One region of the Shewanella sp. T24-MNA-CIBAN-0130 genome, then DNA from elsewhere that is predicted to be linked to it. Evidence: predicted binding sites of a transcription regulator. Region 1 holds the regulator's gene; each other region holds the start of a gene.
What was found. The regulator sigma-54, encoded in region 1, starts transcription at its own class of promoters, with help from an activator protein. The targets are predictions, from matches to a motif close to GTTGGCACGNNNNTNGNNT.
Positions count from the first base shown of each region.

Region 1 (3,192 bases):
TATGATTTTTAGATAACGGGTGCAATCGGCGTGTTTCGCTGTAGCGTTTAAGTAACACTTTATCATTGGAATTTAGAAAGAAGCTGATAATTTCAGTGTCATGTTCAAGTAGGGCTAATTGGTCTTGAAGCACTTTGCCTTGTTCAGCAATGTTGCGGACATCAACACTAATCGCAACTAAATCATTACTGCCCTTGAGCTGAGCGAGTAATGTGCCAATGAGGGGTAGAGGCAAATTATCGACACAATAATATCCTAGGTCTTCTAATACTCTTAAGGCAACGGATTTCCCTGAACCTGAACGTCCCGATACTATGACAAGTTTCATGCAGTTATAACCCGATAAAGTTCTGTTGCGTTGTGGCTTTTGCGAAGCTGTTTCAATATTTGCTTATCGCTGAGCTTTTTAGCCATACTCGATAACGTGCCTAAATGTTGTTGGCACTGGTCTGCAGGTACTAACAAAGCAAATAAAATATCCACGGGCTGCTTATCAATTGCATCAAAGGCAATGGCTTCTTCACATTTAACAAATATCGCGATGGGGTGATCGATGGTCGTTAATCGACCATGAGGTATCGCAATGCCATTTCCTATACCTGTGCTACCCATTTTTTCTCTCGCTAATAGGCTTTCAAAAACCTCTTGCGAAGACAGGGTTGGATACTGGGCAGCGACTAAATTGCTGATGAGTTCCAGTACTTTTTTCTTACTGCCCGGTGTGGCACAGGTAGTGCATTCCGGCTGCAGAATGGTACAAAGTTCCATCGTTAGTGTTTTGTATACTTCTCTTTGTGTTTAATTACCTGACGGTCGAGTTTATCGATCAGGGCGTCTATTGCAGCATACATATCAGTATTTTCTGACATAGCAAAAATCTCTGCGCCATTAACGTGGATTTTGGCTTCTGCTTTTTGTTGTAATTTGTCTACATGGAGTACAACGTGTACATTATGGATCTGATCGAAGTGTCGTTCAAGCTTTGAAAATTTACCATTAACATACTCACGTAAAGATTCAGTTATTTCGACATGACGTCCAGTCAGATTTATATCCATAGAAAATCCTCCACAACCTTGTAGGTTATAAACTCTTACGTTGGTTTGAGGGCGGGATTAGCATTGCTTCTCGGTATTTTGCAATCGTACGACGAGCAACGTTTATGCCTTGTTCTGCCAGAAGTTGAGCCATTTTACTGTCACTCAATGGTTTTTTCTGGTTTTCTGCGGCAACCAGCTTTTTGATAAAAGCACGAATTGCTGTTGATGAGCATTCCCCGCCATCGTCAGTGCTGACATGGCTAGAGAAGAAGTACTTTAGTTCAAATAGTCCACGTGGGGTGTGCATATATTTTTGTGTGGTGACTCGTGAAATTGTCGATTCATGCATTTCTACTGCTTCAGCAATATCATTTAGCACCATAGGTTTCATGGCTTCTTCACCGTATTCAAAGAAGCCTTGCTGAAATTGCACAATGCAATTTGCCACTTTGAGTAGAGTATCATTGCGGCTTTCGATACTTTTAATAAACCATTTAGCCTCTTGCAAATGGCCTCGAATAAATTGACTGTCAGACTGATTTTTACTGCTTCTAGCCATGGCGGCGTATTGCTGATTAACGCCAATTTTGGGCATATTGTCTGGGTTTAACTCTACAACCCAACGGCCATTTTTCTTTAGTACCGTGACATCGGGAATAACGAATTCGTCATCGGTGGCGGTGATCAATAAGCCTGGACGAGGATTGAGTGATTGGATTAGGGTGATGGCGTCACGTAACTCATTTTCTTTTAGCTTAGTTTTGCGCATCAATAATCTAAAATCACGCCCAGCAATTAAGGTTAAATAGTCTTTGATTAGCAAACGGGCATTATCGATATGGGGTGTGGTGTTAGAGAATTGCGCTAATTGGATCAATAAACATTCACTTAAATCACGTGCAGCAACACCAACGGGATCAAAGTGTTGAATTCGTTTTAATACAGCTTCAACTTCATCTAACTCAACATTTTCGTCACCCATGGCTTCGAGAATATCGTCGGTACTTTGGGTTAAATAACCGCGTTCATCCACGGCGTCGATGATCGCTGTGGCAATGGCAAGATCGGTCTCTGAAAATGGAGTGAGATTTTTCTGCCATTCTAAATGTTCATACAGACCTTCGGTGGTTTCACCTTGAAACGGCATGTCATCATCGCGCATGCTAGCACTACCTGAACCTGACATCGGCGAGGCGGTGTACACTTCATCCCATGTAGTATCCATGGCTAAATCATCCATGGTTTCTTTGGTCATAGATTCTGCTGTGTCGACTGTTGAGGTGTCTTTTTCAATATTGACAATGCTGTTGTCACTGAAGTCTGTATCAGCTTGGTCGCGATTTTCTTTTACGGGGTCTTTTGCTTCAGAAAACTCATCTTCTATTTCAAGTAATGGATTTGAATCCAATGCTTGTTGGATTTCTTGCTGTAGCTCCAATGACGATAATTGCAGTAAGCGAATGGCTTGCTGCAATTGTGGGGTCATGGTTAAGTGTTGACCCATTTTAAGTTGGAGTGACGCTTTCATTTACCGCTTATCCCTAGATGATTTCCATAAAAGTGACAATTTATAAAACTGTAATGGATTGTCACGTACATCAATGATGTTTAACGCTGTTTAGATATCGTTCAATCAAATGAGTTAGATAGACTAAAGGCCCGTAAAGTAACTATAGCTTGAATTGTTCACCTAAGTACACCGCCCGAACTTGTTGATTGCTCAATACCTCATCAGGTGTGCCTTCGGCAATTAAATTACCTTGGCTGACGATATAAGCTCGCTCACAGACATCTAACGTTTCACGTACGTTATGGTCGGTAATTAATACTCCTAGACCTCGGCTTTTAAGTTGTTGAATGATTTTTTTTATGTCGATGACAGAAATCGGATCAACACCAGCAAAGGGCTCATCGAGTAGAATAAATTTTGGATTGGCGGCTAAAGCGCGCGCAATTTCAACACGACGACGTTCACCACCCGATAACGACATGCCTAGGCTGTCTCGAATATGGGTAATATGGAACTCTTCTAATAGATGCTCAAGCTGTTCAATACGTTGGTTTGTACTGAGTTCTTTGCGGGTTTGCAACACGGCCATAATGTTGTCATACACTGTGAGTTTACGGAAAATACTGGCTTCTTGTGGTAAGT
Region 1 covers NZ_JBEOPP010000003.1:144,273-147,464, forward strand. Annotated here, with positions in the region: gene rapZ (RNase adapter RapZ) at 1-328, opposite strand, end outside; gene ptsN (PTS IIA-like nitrogen regulatory protein PtsN) at 325-768, opposite strand; gene hpf (ribosome hibernation promoting factor) at 771-1,058, opposite strand; gene AAEZ02_RS02420 (RNA polymerase factor sigma-54) at 1,084-2,568, opposite strand; gene lptB (LPS export ABC transporter ATP-binding protein) at 2,711-3,192, opposite strand, start outside.

Region 2 (3,192 bases), on a different contig from region 1:
AATAAAAATTTCAGATGTCTGTTTGCCATTGCTGGTAACTAAACCTTGCTAAGCACAATATCAACATTCAGTTATTAATAGTGTTGATGCTCAATGAGCACCGAAACAAACCAATACTGTAAATCAACACAAACAAATGACTACTCCGAAATATAACCACATCCAAAAATAGAGTGCAATTTTGTTATAGTTTTTATTAGTATAACAAAAAAAGCCTGTCGGGCTGTATATTTATAATTGACAATTTTTTTATCAGAACAAAGCAACACTAGCTATAGCGGCAAAATAGCTAAAATAGGCGGAAAAAAAAAGCCCCTGTGTCTTTAAAAAAGCACAGGGGAAGGTCAGGTGTCCGGGAAGACAGCTTGAACAAGGTTACTCTTTTATATCGCCTAGCGTAGCTAAGGTGTAAGGTGCAAGTTCTGGGATGGCTTTACGCACTCGACTTTCTAACACTAATAATCCTTCAAAATTATCACAAACCTCAGTCGCGCGTTGCTCCAGACCTTGAGATTGCGACTCAAGTTGTTGCTCGATGTCTTTACCGACGTTGTCCATTTTTTGTGAAAAAGTATTCATTTTCTCTTCAAACGAACCACCTTCAGAAGACATGATCTGGCTACCTAATGTCATCATTAATGAGCCCATTGAGTTCGTTACCATTTGCTCTATTTCTTGCTCAAACTCTTCATTAAAGGCATGTTCCATTGAAGATTCAGTTGAGCCTAAATAAAATTTATCACCTTGTTGATAAGCCATAGTATCAATGCGTTGTTGAATACCTGTCATCATCTTATCAATCTGAACGCCTGTGGCATCGCCAAATATTGGTGTTAGCGCCATATTGACAGCCTGAGATGCCATCGACACAACGTCGGTGACTAAATCAATCACTTCAGGAACTTGGCGAGATAGCTCATCAGAATATTGAGTTAATAACAGCCGTTGCTTGTCATTTAATGCGACTTCTTTACCGTCGACATACAATTGACCCAGTTGAACGCGATATTTCTCGCTGCCATTATCACTGACCTGTAAACTTTTCGGTTCAACGGTCACGTCATAGTTTAATGTCACGTTACACTTTTCATCATTAATTGACATTTTTGCCATGGCTGGAGTCAATGCCCCTGCAGTGAATAACATGCTAGTTAACGCTAAACCACAAATTAACTTCTGTTTGGTCATGATAAAAATCCTTTTGTTAAACGAATATCGATAAAATCTATTCAATATAATTAGTTATAGCACAATAAAGCACTAGTCATGCCAACAAGTATAGTCGCTTGATTTATAAGTGGTTTTTATAAAATTTAAAATTTAACATCTACTAAATGAACAAAAAACACCACCCTCTTCGTAAAATAAACCAAAAAGTAGTCTATTTTACGAGTAGTGATGTGAAATTAAAAAAAGTGATGTGGAATTAAAAAATTGAACGACCTAACTGCTGGCTTAAATGCTCAAGTAAGGCTGTACCTGCCAATGAATTGCCATTATTGTCGAGTTCAGGCGACCACACACAGATAGACATGTCACCAGGAATAATCGCAATAATACCGCCGCCTACGCCACTTTTACCCGGCATACCCACTCGGTAAGCAAACTCGCCTGCGCCATCGTATAATCCAGACGTTGCGAGTAATGCATTAAGCTGCCGAGTTTGCACTGGTGAGACTAAGCTATCGCCATCGAGTGTCTTACCACGATTGGCCAAATAAAACATCGCCCGGGACAAATCTGCACAATTCATCCTTAACGCACAATAATGAAAATAGCTTTTAAGTACGGTATTCACGTCGCCATTAAAATTACCAAATGACTTCATTAAATAGGCAATAGAAGCATTACGTGCACTAAATTGATACTCAGAATCTGCTACCACTTTGTCGAAGGCTAATGTGGTATTTTGGCTCAACTGACGCACCACCTCAAGCATATGATGTTTAGGTGCACCCAAGCGTGCTTGCAACAAGTCCGCAATGACTAACGCGCCAGCATTAATAAATGGATTCCGTGGTTTGCCACGCTCTAATTCAACCTGTACAAGCGAGTTAAATGAATGCCCAGAAGGTTCTTTACCCACTCGACTCCAGATTTCTTCTTCTGTATATAAATTAAGTGCCTGAGTCAGGCTAAAGACTTTAGAAATACTTTGAATGGAAAAAGGTTCAAGATAATCACCCGCACCAATTGTTTGACCGTCAATGGTGGTAACTGCAATACCTATTTTGTTGGGGTCAACGCAGGCAAGAGCAGGAATATATCCTGCCACCTTACCTTTACCCAATAGCGATCTTACTTTATCGACAGCGTCTTGAAGTAATAATTGCTCTGGCAATTTAGCTTAACCCCACCAAATATCATATAAATCACTGACTTCAAGGTCAGAAACTGGCTTGTCTTTCCAGAATGCATTGACTGCTGCAATATCTTCATCAGTACATTTACCGATAGTTTGGGTAGCCATAATGCCTTCCCATTGCTTGTGTCCACCACCGTGGAAACCTAATTGACGTGGTTCAATCACTTGAGCAATAAACTGATCAACCAAACTATCGATATCTTGTTCAGAAACTGACTCATTAAATGTCCAGTTCATTTCGAAACCTAATTCTTGAAATTCATCAACTCGTAATTTTTTACGTAAACGTCGACTGCGATTTTGCGCCATGGTGTATTCTCCGATTGCTAAAAAGTGTAGTAGTGATTAAGCGATACGCTCAAACATGATATCCCATACGCCGTGACCAAGTCTGTGGCCTCTTGCTTCAAACTTTGTAAGCGGACGGTGGTCTGGACGTTCGACAACTGTACCAGTTGTTGATTGATTATTATAACCTTCAGCAGCATTCATTATGTCTAACATATGCTCGCTGTAATTTTCCCAATCGGTTGCCATGTGAAACACACCACCAATTTTAAGCTTACGACGGACTAGCTGTACAAACTCAGCTTGTACAATCCGACGCTTGTTATGACGTTTTTTATGCCATGGATCGGGGAAAAACAATTGTACCCGCGCAAGTGAACCATCAAGAATACTGTGCTCTAGCACTTCCATTGCATCATGGTGATATACACGTAAGTTAGTAACTTCAGCAGCACCGGCCTCAGAAAGACACGTACCAATGCCAGGCTTATGGACTTCTATGCCAATAAAATTTTGTTCTGGGGCTGCTTTTGCCATTT
Region 2 covers NZ_JBEOPP010000011.1:83,970-87,161, reverse strand. Annotated here, with positions in the region: gene AAEZ02_RS06935 (YggN family protein) at 376-1,188, opposite strand; gene glsB (glutaminase B) at 1,427-2,341, opposite strand; gene AAEZ02_RS06925 (YggL family protein) at 2,348-2,674, opposite strand; gene trmB (tRNA (guanosine(46)-N7)-methyltransferase TrmB) at 2,711-3,192, opposite strand, start outside.
Region 2: AAEZ02_RS06935 (YggN family protein) is a predicted target of sigma-54. The motif match lies at 1,256-1,274, and genes of this name have one in related genera.

Region 3 (3,192 bases), on a different contig from region 1:
AATAAATAGCGAGTCAAATCGATGCACACATAAATAATATCCGTACTAATATGCAACCCAGATTTCACCATACGATCATTAAGATAAGACAGCATACTATTGGGCTCGATTAAGGTATTACTTAACCCATTTCTAAACAGCTTAAGTTTTTGATTAATAAAGCTGCGCAATAATACACAGCCAAAAGCAGCACTATTATCTTCAGGAGAAAAATGCGCCATATACATCACTAAGTGATGATCGCCCACCATAGTCGAATCGATAAAGTAAGCACTAACATCATTATTTTTAAACAGACTGTAATTAATATCCGCTTTAGGATAATAAATATGCGACGCAGGAAATAATTGCTGCTGAACACTTTTGGCAGCATGAGAATTTTGCTCAAGGAGGTATAAATTATCAGTGAGCTCTTGGTAAGATAAATCATTCATTTCTTGTAAATGCGATTGCCCTGATGCATTCATCGGCGTAGCGGCTGAATGCATCGCTTGAACGATTGCTTGTTCAATAATGAATAAGTCAGCAATAGGCTTAATCAGATAGTCACTGGCACCGAGGCGCAATGCATCTACAACATCAGACATCACATCATTACCAGAAATAACAATAGCGGGTATAGCAGGATTAATAACTTGCATTTGCTTAAGCATAGACAAACCATCAAGGCCTGGCATGCTTAAGTCAGCAATAACAATATCAAAGATAGCATGGGAAAAAAGGGTTATGCCTTCATTTCCATCACATGCTTGTTGAACCCGAGCACCTTGCTGCTGTAAAAAATCAGCAACGACATGGCGAAATATCGGGTCATCTTCAACAAAGAGGATCTCGACATCAGTTAGTGCCATACAACAACCTCACAGACATACAACACCCCCGCAGACATAACTGTCGAGGAGCCTGTATGCCTCGACTATTCAAGCTCATCTAAATACTCATCAAGTAACTCATCATCTGCTTGAGATGATGGAACATCACCATCAAAAACTTTGTAATCCATATGCTGTAAATAGGCATTTTTTACAAAAGCATAAGGATCAAGAGCATTGTCTAATAATCTTTCTTGATCAATGGCTTTAGAGCGGGCATCCAAACCTTTTAAGCCCCATTTTAGTACTGACTGCCACATCGTTAATTCCGATAAAGGAAAGTATAGACCATCCACCCAATCAGAGGCGATTTCTCTTGTCACGATTGGGCCATAAAATGGTGCCATAAAATAAGGACCATTTGGCGTACCATAATAACCTAACACTTCGTTGAAATCGTCTTGTTTGCGATGCATCCCCATCATGTCAGCAACATCCACTAAACCCAGTAAGCCTATGGTGGTATTAACCGTAAAACGCCCGCCAGCATTAGCTGCCCACTTCCACTTACCTTGGAGGGTATTATTCACTAGAGAGCTAGGCTCTTCTAAGTTATAAACAAAATTATTGACCCCTGTTCTTACTGGGTTTGGAACATAATTTTTATAACTATGAGCGACTGGGCGGATAATATATCTGTCTAAAAGCAGATAGTTAAAATCCCACATTGTGCGGTTAATCCCTTCAAATGGATCGAGAGGATCATTATATTTGAACTCAACCGCAGCGAGTGTTGATGTGTCAACTTGAGGTGCTTCGGCTTCGGCATACACTGGCATGCTAACAGCAACGATCACCTGAAGTAATATCCATTTATACTTCATATAACTCTCTTTAAAATAACAAAAGGTCTCACTCAACAAACTGCCATTTCTATCTTTTTATTAAAGCAATTTTTGTTCAAGTCGATATAATTTAGCAAGCAAGTGTTAGGCTGATATCTTACAATATTTAACAGTCAGTCCTTGCTTATACGTGTCTGTTGCCAGCAATCGTTCATTATCATGGTAATTAAACCATATGAGTTGCCCCAATAATGGTAACAGGGGGCTAAGGATAGTGCGCCTTTTGACAATATCAATCAAAAAATTGTAAATGAAGTTGATATTCTTCACTGACATCTTGGTTGATTTCGATAGATAAACATATTCGTTTGATAGGATTTATATGACAGTGCCAACAACGCTTCCCAAAAAAGCGGTTAATACCGACACATTTAAACCTGCTGATGCAAGTCAGAAACCGCTGTCAGATCGTAAACAAACTCAAACTGATAGCGCTTCTTTGCCTGTGCAAACGTCAAATGAAAAATCCGTTTTATCCACGTCATCTTCCACAAAATCAGATTTAGCCCCAGTATTACTAGCGGTCAAGGTTTTGCAACCACCAGCAAGCGCACAAGTCAGCATCACCATTGAAAATCAACACTATCAACTAAACAAAACCGCTGAACTGCAAAAATTATTACAACAAACAGCCCAAGTCGTGATTGCAAGCGATCAAGCTAAACTTTTGGCACGCGCCGCGTCCAGCGTAAATCAGCCCCAGGGCCAAGTCGAAGTCATTAATAACCCAGTTCCTGCGCCAACACCTCTGACGGCTTCAGCGGGGTCAACCATCACATCGCCAGCCCAAACGGTCGCGACTCAATTAGTGCTTTTAGCACAACCCATTCAGCTTGCCTTACCACAAGCGTTTGAGGAACTAGCAAAACAAAATGGTGTTTCAACACAACAGCTTACAACGTTAGCAACAAGGCCTCAAGGTTATCCACTGCCTACAGCCGTAATAGACCAAGACCAAAATCAACTAACGTTTGCCGGTGGCACAAGCATCAAACTATCACCAAATACCGCTCTACATCCGGGCCAATATTTAGCCAAAGTCGTGGTGCAACAGCAGCAACTACAACTTGCTCTAACACCCGTCATTGCAGAAGTAAGCGTAAATTTAACTAAACTCACAACAACGCCGCAAGCAGCCCTGTCGCCTCAAGCGACAAACATCATCATCACTAAAAATGAACCGGCACAAATCCTCAGCCAGTTTCTAAAAAAACTAGAATCAACACCATTGCCAAAAATTGATAATGCGATTAAAGGAAATGATAGCCAACAAAAAGTTCCCTATGGATTAACTGCGTCTTCGCCAAAAATAGCCCCCGATAGTCGCGCAGTAAAAACAGCGGCAACGGTAACACAGCAACAAAGCCAATCCACACTATCGGCACAGCAAGCGAGTCTAACCAAAAACACTAGCAACATGGCACCGCAGGCAAATCTAGCCAACACCACTAGCAACACGGCACAGCAAACTAATC
Region 3 covers NZ_JBEOPP010000030.1:22,690-25,881, forward strand. Annotated here, with positions in the region: gene AAEZ02_RS13040 (response regulator) at 1-851, opposite strand, end outside; gene AAEZ02_RS13045 (MlaA family lipoprotein) at 917-1,696, opposite strand; gene AAEZ02_RS13050 (flagellar hook-length control protein FliK) at 2,040-3,192, shown strand, end outside.
Region 3: AAEZ02_RS13050 (flagellar hook-length control protein FliK) is a predicted target of sigma-54. The motif match lies at 1,897-1,915, and genes of this name have one in related genera.

Region 4 (3,192 bases), on a different contig from region 1:
TGTGAAGGATTACTGACAAATACCCCGACCCCATCGAGCCTACGTTGTTCATCACACCAACTCAATACCGCTTGAATGAGTTTGGCACCATAACCTTTATGCTGCTCATTAGGTGATAAGGCAATAAATTGTAAAATTCCGCATTTTTGAGAAGGAAGATGTTCTAAAATACAGGTTTCTTTTTGCATTAATCCCTGAGTTGATTTCCAGCCAGTCCCTAACATCATTTTGAAACGCCAATGCCAATAACGTCCCTCGCCCAGCGGCACTTGTTGAGTAATAACACACGCAACACCGATTAAACGGTCACCGTCAAATAGGCCAATCAAAGGTTGTTCTTGTTGCCATAATTCATTTAACTCTTCACGAATAGCGGCACGAAGTTTTTGTTCATATTGTTGAGTATCTTGTTGGCCGAGTACCTCGATAAAATAAGGGTCATCATGATAAGCATTATAGAGAATGGAAGCTGCAACCCGTATGTCTTCAGCGGTTAAATACACTGCACGTAGGGTTTCCAAGGTGTTATTGTCCATTATTATTCCTTGTTGATTAACTCTCTGAACTTAATTTAACAAGTTTGAAACAATCTACAAGTTTTGTTTATGCGTTTGACCTACAAAACGGTTATATACGACAGTTGTTTGCATTTTTTGTCATCAAGATTGATACTGAATTTATCGACTTAACCATTACAAGGAATGCATCAAATGGACACAACATTAAATGATCTAAGTCACTTATTTAAGCAATTAGGTTTGCCTCATCATCAAGAGGGGATCGATGACTTTGTTATCCAAAATAAACTTGATAAGCACACATTAATCACTGATGCTAATTGCTGGAACCCAGCTCAAAAAGCATTTTTAAAAGAGGCATTATTAGAAGACGCCCAATGGTCAGAAGTGATTGACCAATTGGACGTGATGATGCGAGCTGAAGCGTAATTGATTGTTAATGTCAGATGACGTGACTCAATGACTAAATTTGTTTATAGGCGGCGTCACCCCAGCCCACTAAAACGTCGTCTCGGAACACAATTGGCGTGCATTCGTCTTTAGTTGTTTTACCATCACCTTCAGCCCATTGGGTGCGATAGAACAACACTTTGATAGACTGCTCGGCGCGGTCCTGAGTCGGCTTAGCATAAGCTTCGCTGAAATCTGCTATGCCCATCAGGGTTGTCACTTGATCACTGCTCATTCCCATAGACAATTTGGTAATTAGTTGACGATTTTCATCCTGTTGCTCTTGCCAATAGTCAGCACTTTTACCCGATTCATGACCACCAACACTGATCACACAACCACTTAACATCAGTGATGTTGCGCCAATTAATCCTGCTGCGATAAGTTTTAATTTCATGTTGCGTCCTTTTTGTTAAAATATAATCCGAATTGTATTTACATAGTCTTTAAGCCAAAATCGTGCCACAATTAATATATTGATTTATATGGGTTTATTTTTAATATCACATGCGTTAGTTAATCTCACTATAAAACATTAAGGAATTTCACCAACAATGAGTCCAATTGAACAGGTGCTTGCAGCAGCTAAATCGATTGCCAACAATGGACATACTCCCAGTTTAGCGCTGATAAAAAGTCGCTTAGGTAATCGAATTTCAATGCCAATCCTGATCCAAGGTTTACAGCAATTTAAAGCGTTACCTAAATCTGAATGGCAGCACATAGCAGAATTAACGGACATGCAATCAATGGCAGATGTGCCAACTGATGAGCAACCCGATCCTATCGCTCAAGTCACCCAACAGGTTATCGCCATGCAACAACAGATTAATCAGCTGAGCCAACGAGTCGCTGAGCTAGAACGCCAATTAGCAAACCAGGTCGTCCAAAGCAATATAATTAATAATAAGGTCGACCAATAAATGTTTGTCTTCGAACTGCGTTTTGAATGTTTTGCCGACACCACCATTGAGGCGGCAGAAAAAGCCATTAATGCGTTTCTTGAAGCTCTTCGGGCTAATGGACAAATTCTTGGACGTGAATTTGCGGTCGCCTTTAATGACGGCGAATTTAGGGCTCGTTTGTTATTACCCGAAAAAACCAGTCTGGCTAATCGCTATAATAGCCCTTGGGTAAAAGTGACATTAGCAGGCTTGACGGCAGCCAAACTATTGGCGCCTAGAGAAAAATTCATCGGCCAAGACATCAACTCTGAAGCCAGTAATACCGACGCCCCGTCATGGCAGGTGTTGTATACCAGTTATGTGCATATGTGTTCACCGCTTCGCAATGGCGATAATCTGCTGCCAATACCTTTATATCAACTGCCAGCAACTTTTAATGGCGATCATAAACGCATCATAAAATGGCAAACAGAATGGCAAGCGTGTGATGAACTGCAAATGGCAGCAGCTACAAAAGCTGAGTTTGCAGCATTAGATGAAATAACTCGGACAGACAGTGACCTATTTAGACGCGGTTGGGATTTACGTGGCAGGATAGAATATTTAACTAACATCCCCACCTATTATTACTTATACCGTGTGGGTGGCGAGTCATTAGAAAGCGAAATGAACAGGGAGTGTCCACGTTGTGGCTCACAGGCTTGGAAGCTGGAACAACCGCTTTTAGATCTATTCCATTTTCGCTGTGAACCCTGCCGCATAGTGTCGAATTTATCTTGGGATCATCAATAAGCAGATTAAAACACTCAGTAACCACATCATTCAAAGACTGAACGATGTGTTTTGCTGCCATTTCAAAGTGTATATATTATTGTTTACCGCGTAACGATTGCCACATGGTTTTGATCCGCTGCAAGATACCCGGATGATCGGCAACAATCTCAGTTTCTTCAATCGGTTTAACCGGCGGTTTTATCAGTGGAGATAGTTGCTGCAGAAATTCAGTTAATGACGGCGCAATTTGAGTGCTTTGTTTCTGGCCTGGTATTTCGATCCATACACTGCCATCATCGTTGTTTACCGTTAGCATTTGATCATCATCACCTGTTACACCAATAAACCAAGTAGATGGTTGTTTAAGCTTTTGTTTCATGATCAAATGGCCAATTACATTTTGTTGCAAATTCTCAAAGTCGGCTTGATTCCACGCTTGAATTAATTCACCGTCGCCAAACGAGGCCGTAAACGGTAATGGTGCTGAAAAATATTGGCCATAAAATGCATGAATATCTTGGTGTAACTGAATATTTAATGCATGC
Region 4 covers NZ_JBEOPP010000053.1:4,287-7,478, forward strand. Annotated here, with positions in the region: gene AAEZ02_RS17430 (GNAT family N-acetyltransferase) at 1-536, opposite strand, end outside; gene AAEZ02_RS17435 (DUF2789 domain-containing protein) at 711-947, shown strand; gene AAEZ02_RS17440 (DUF3192 domain-containing protein) at 982-1,365, opposite strand; gene AAEZ02_RS17445 (hypothetical protein) at 1,523-1,891, shown strand; gene AAEZ02_RS17450 (Zn-ribbon-containing protein) at 1,892-2,665, shown strand; gene syd (SecY-interacting protein) at 2,742-3,192, opposite strand, start outside.
Region 4: AAEZ02_RS17440 (DUF3192 domain-containing protein) is a predicted target of sigma-54. The motif match lies at 1,417-1,435, and genes of this name have one in related genera.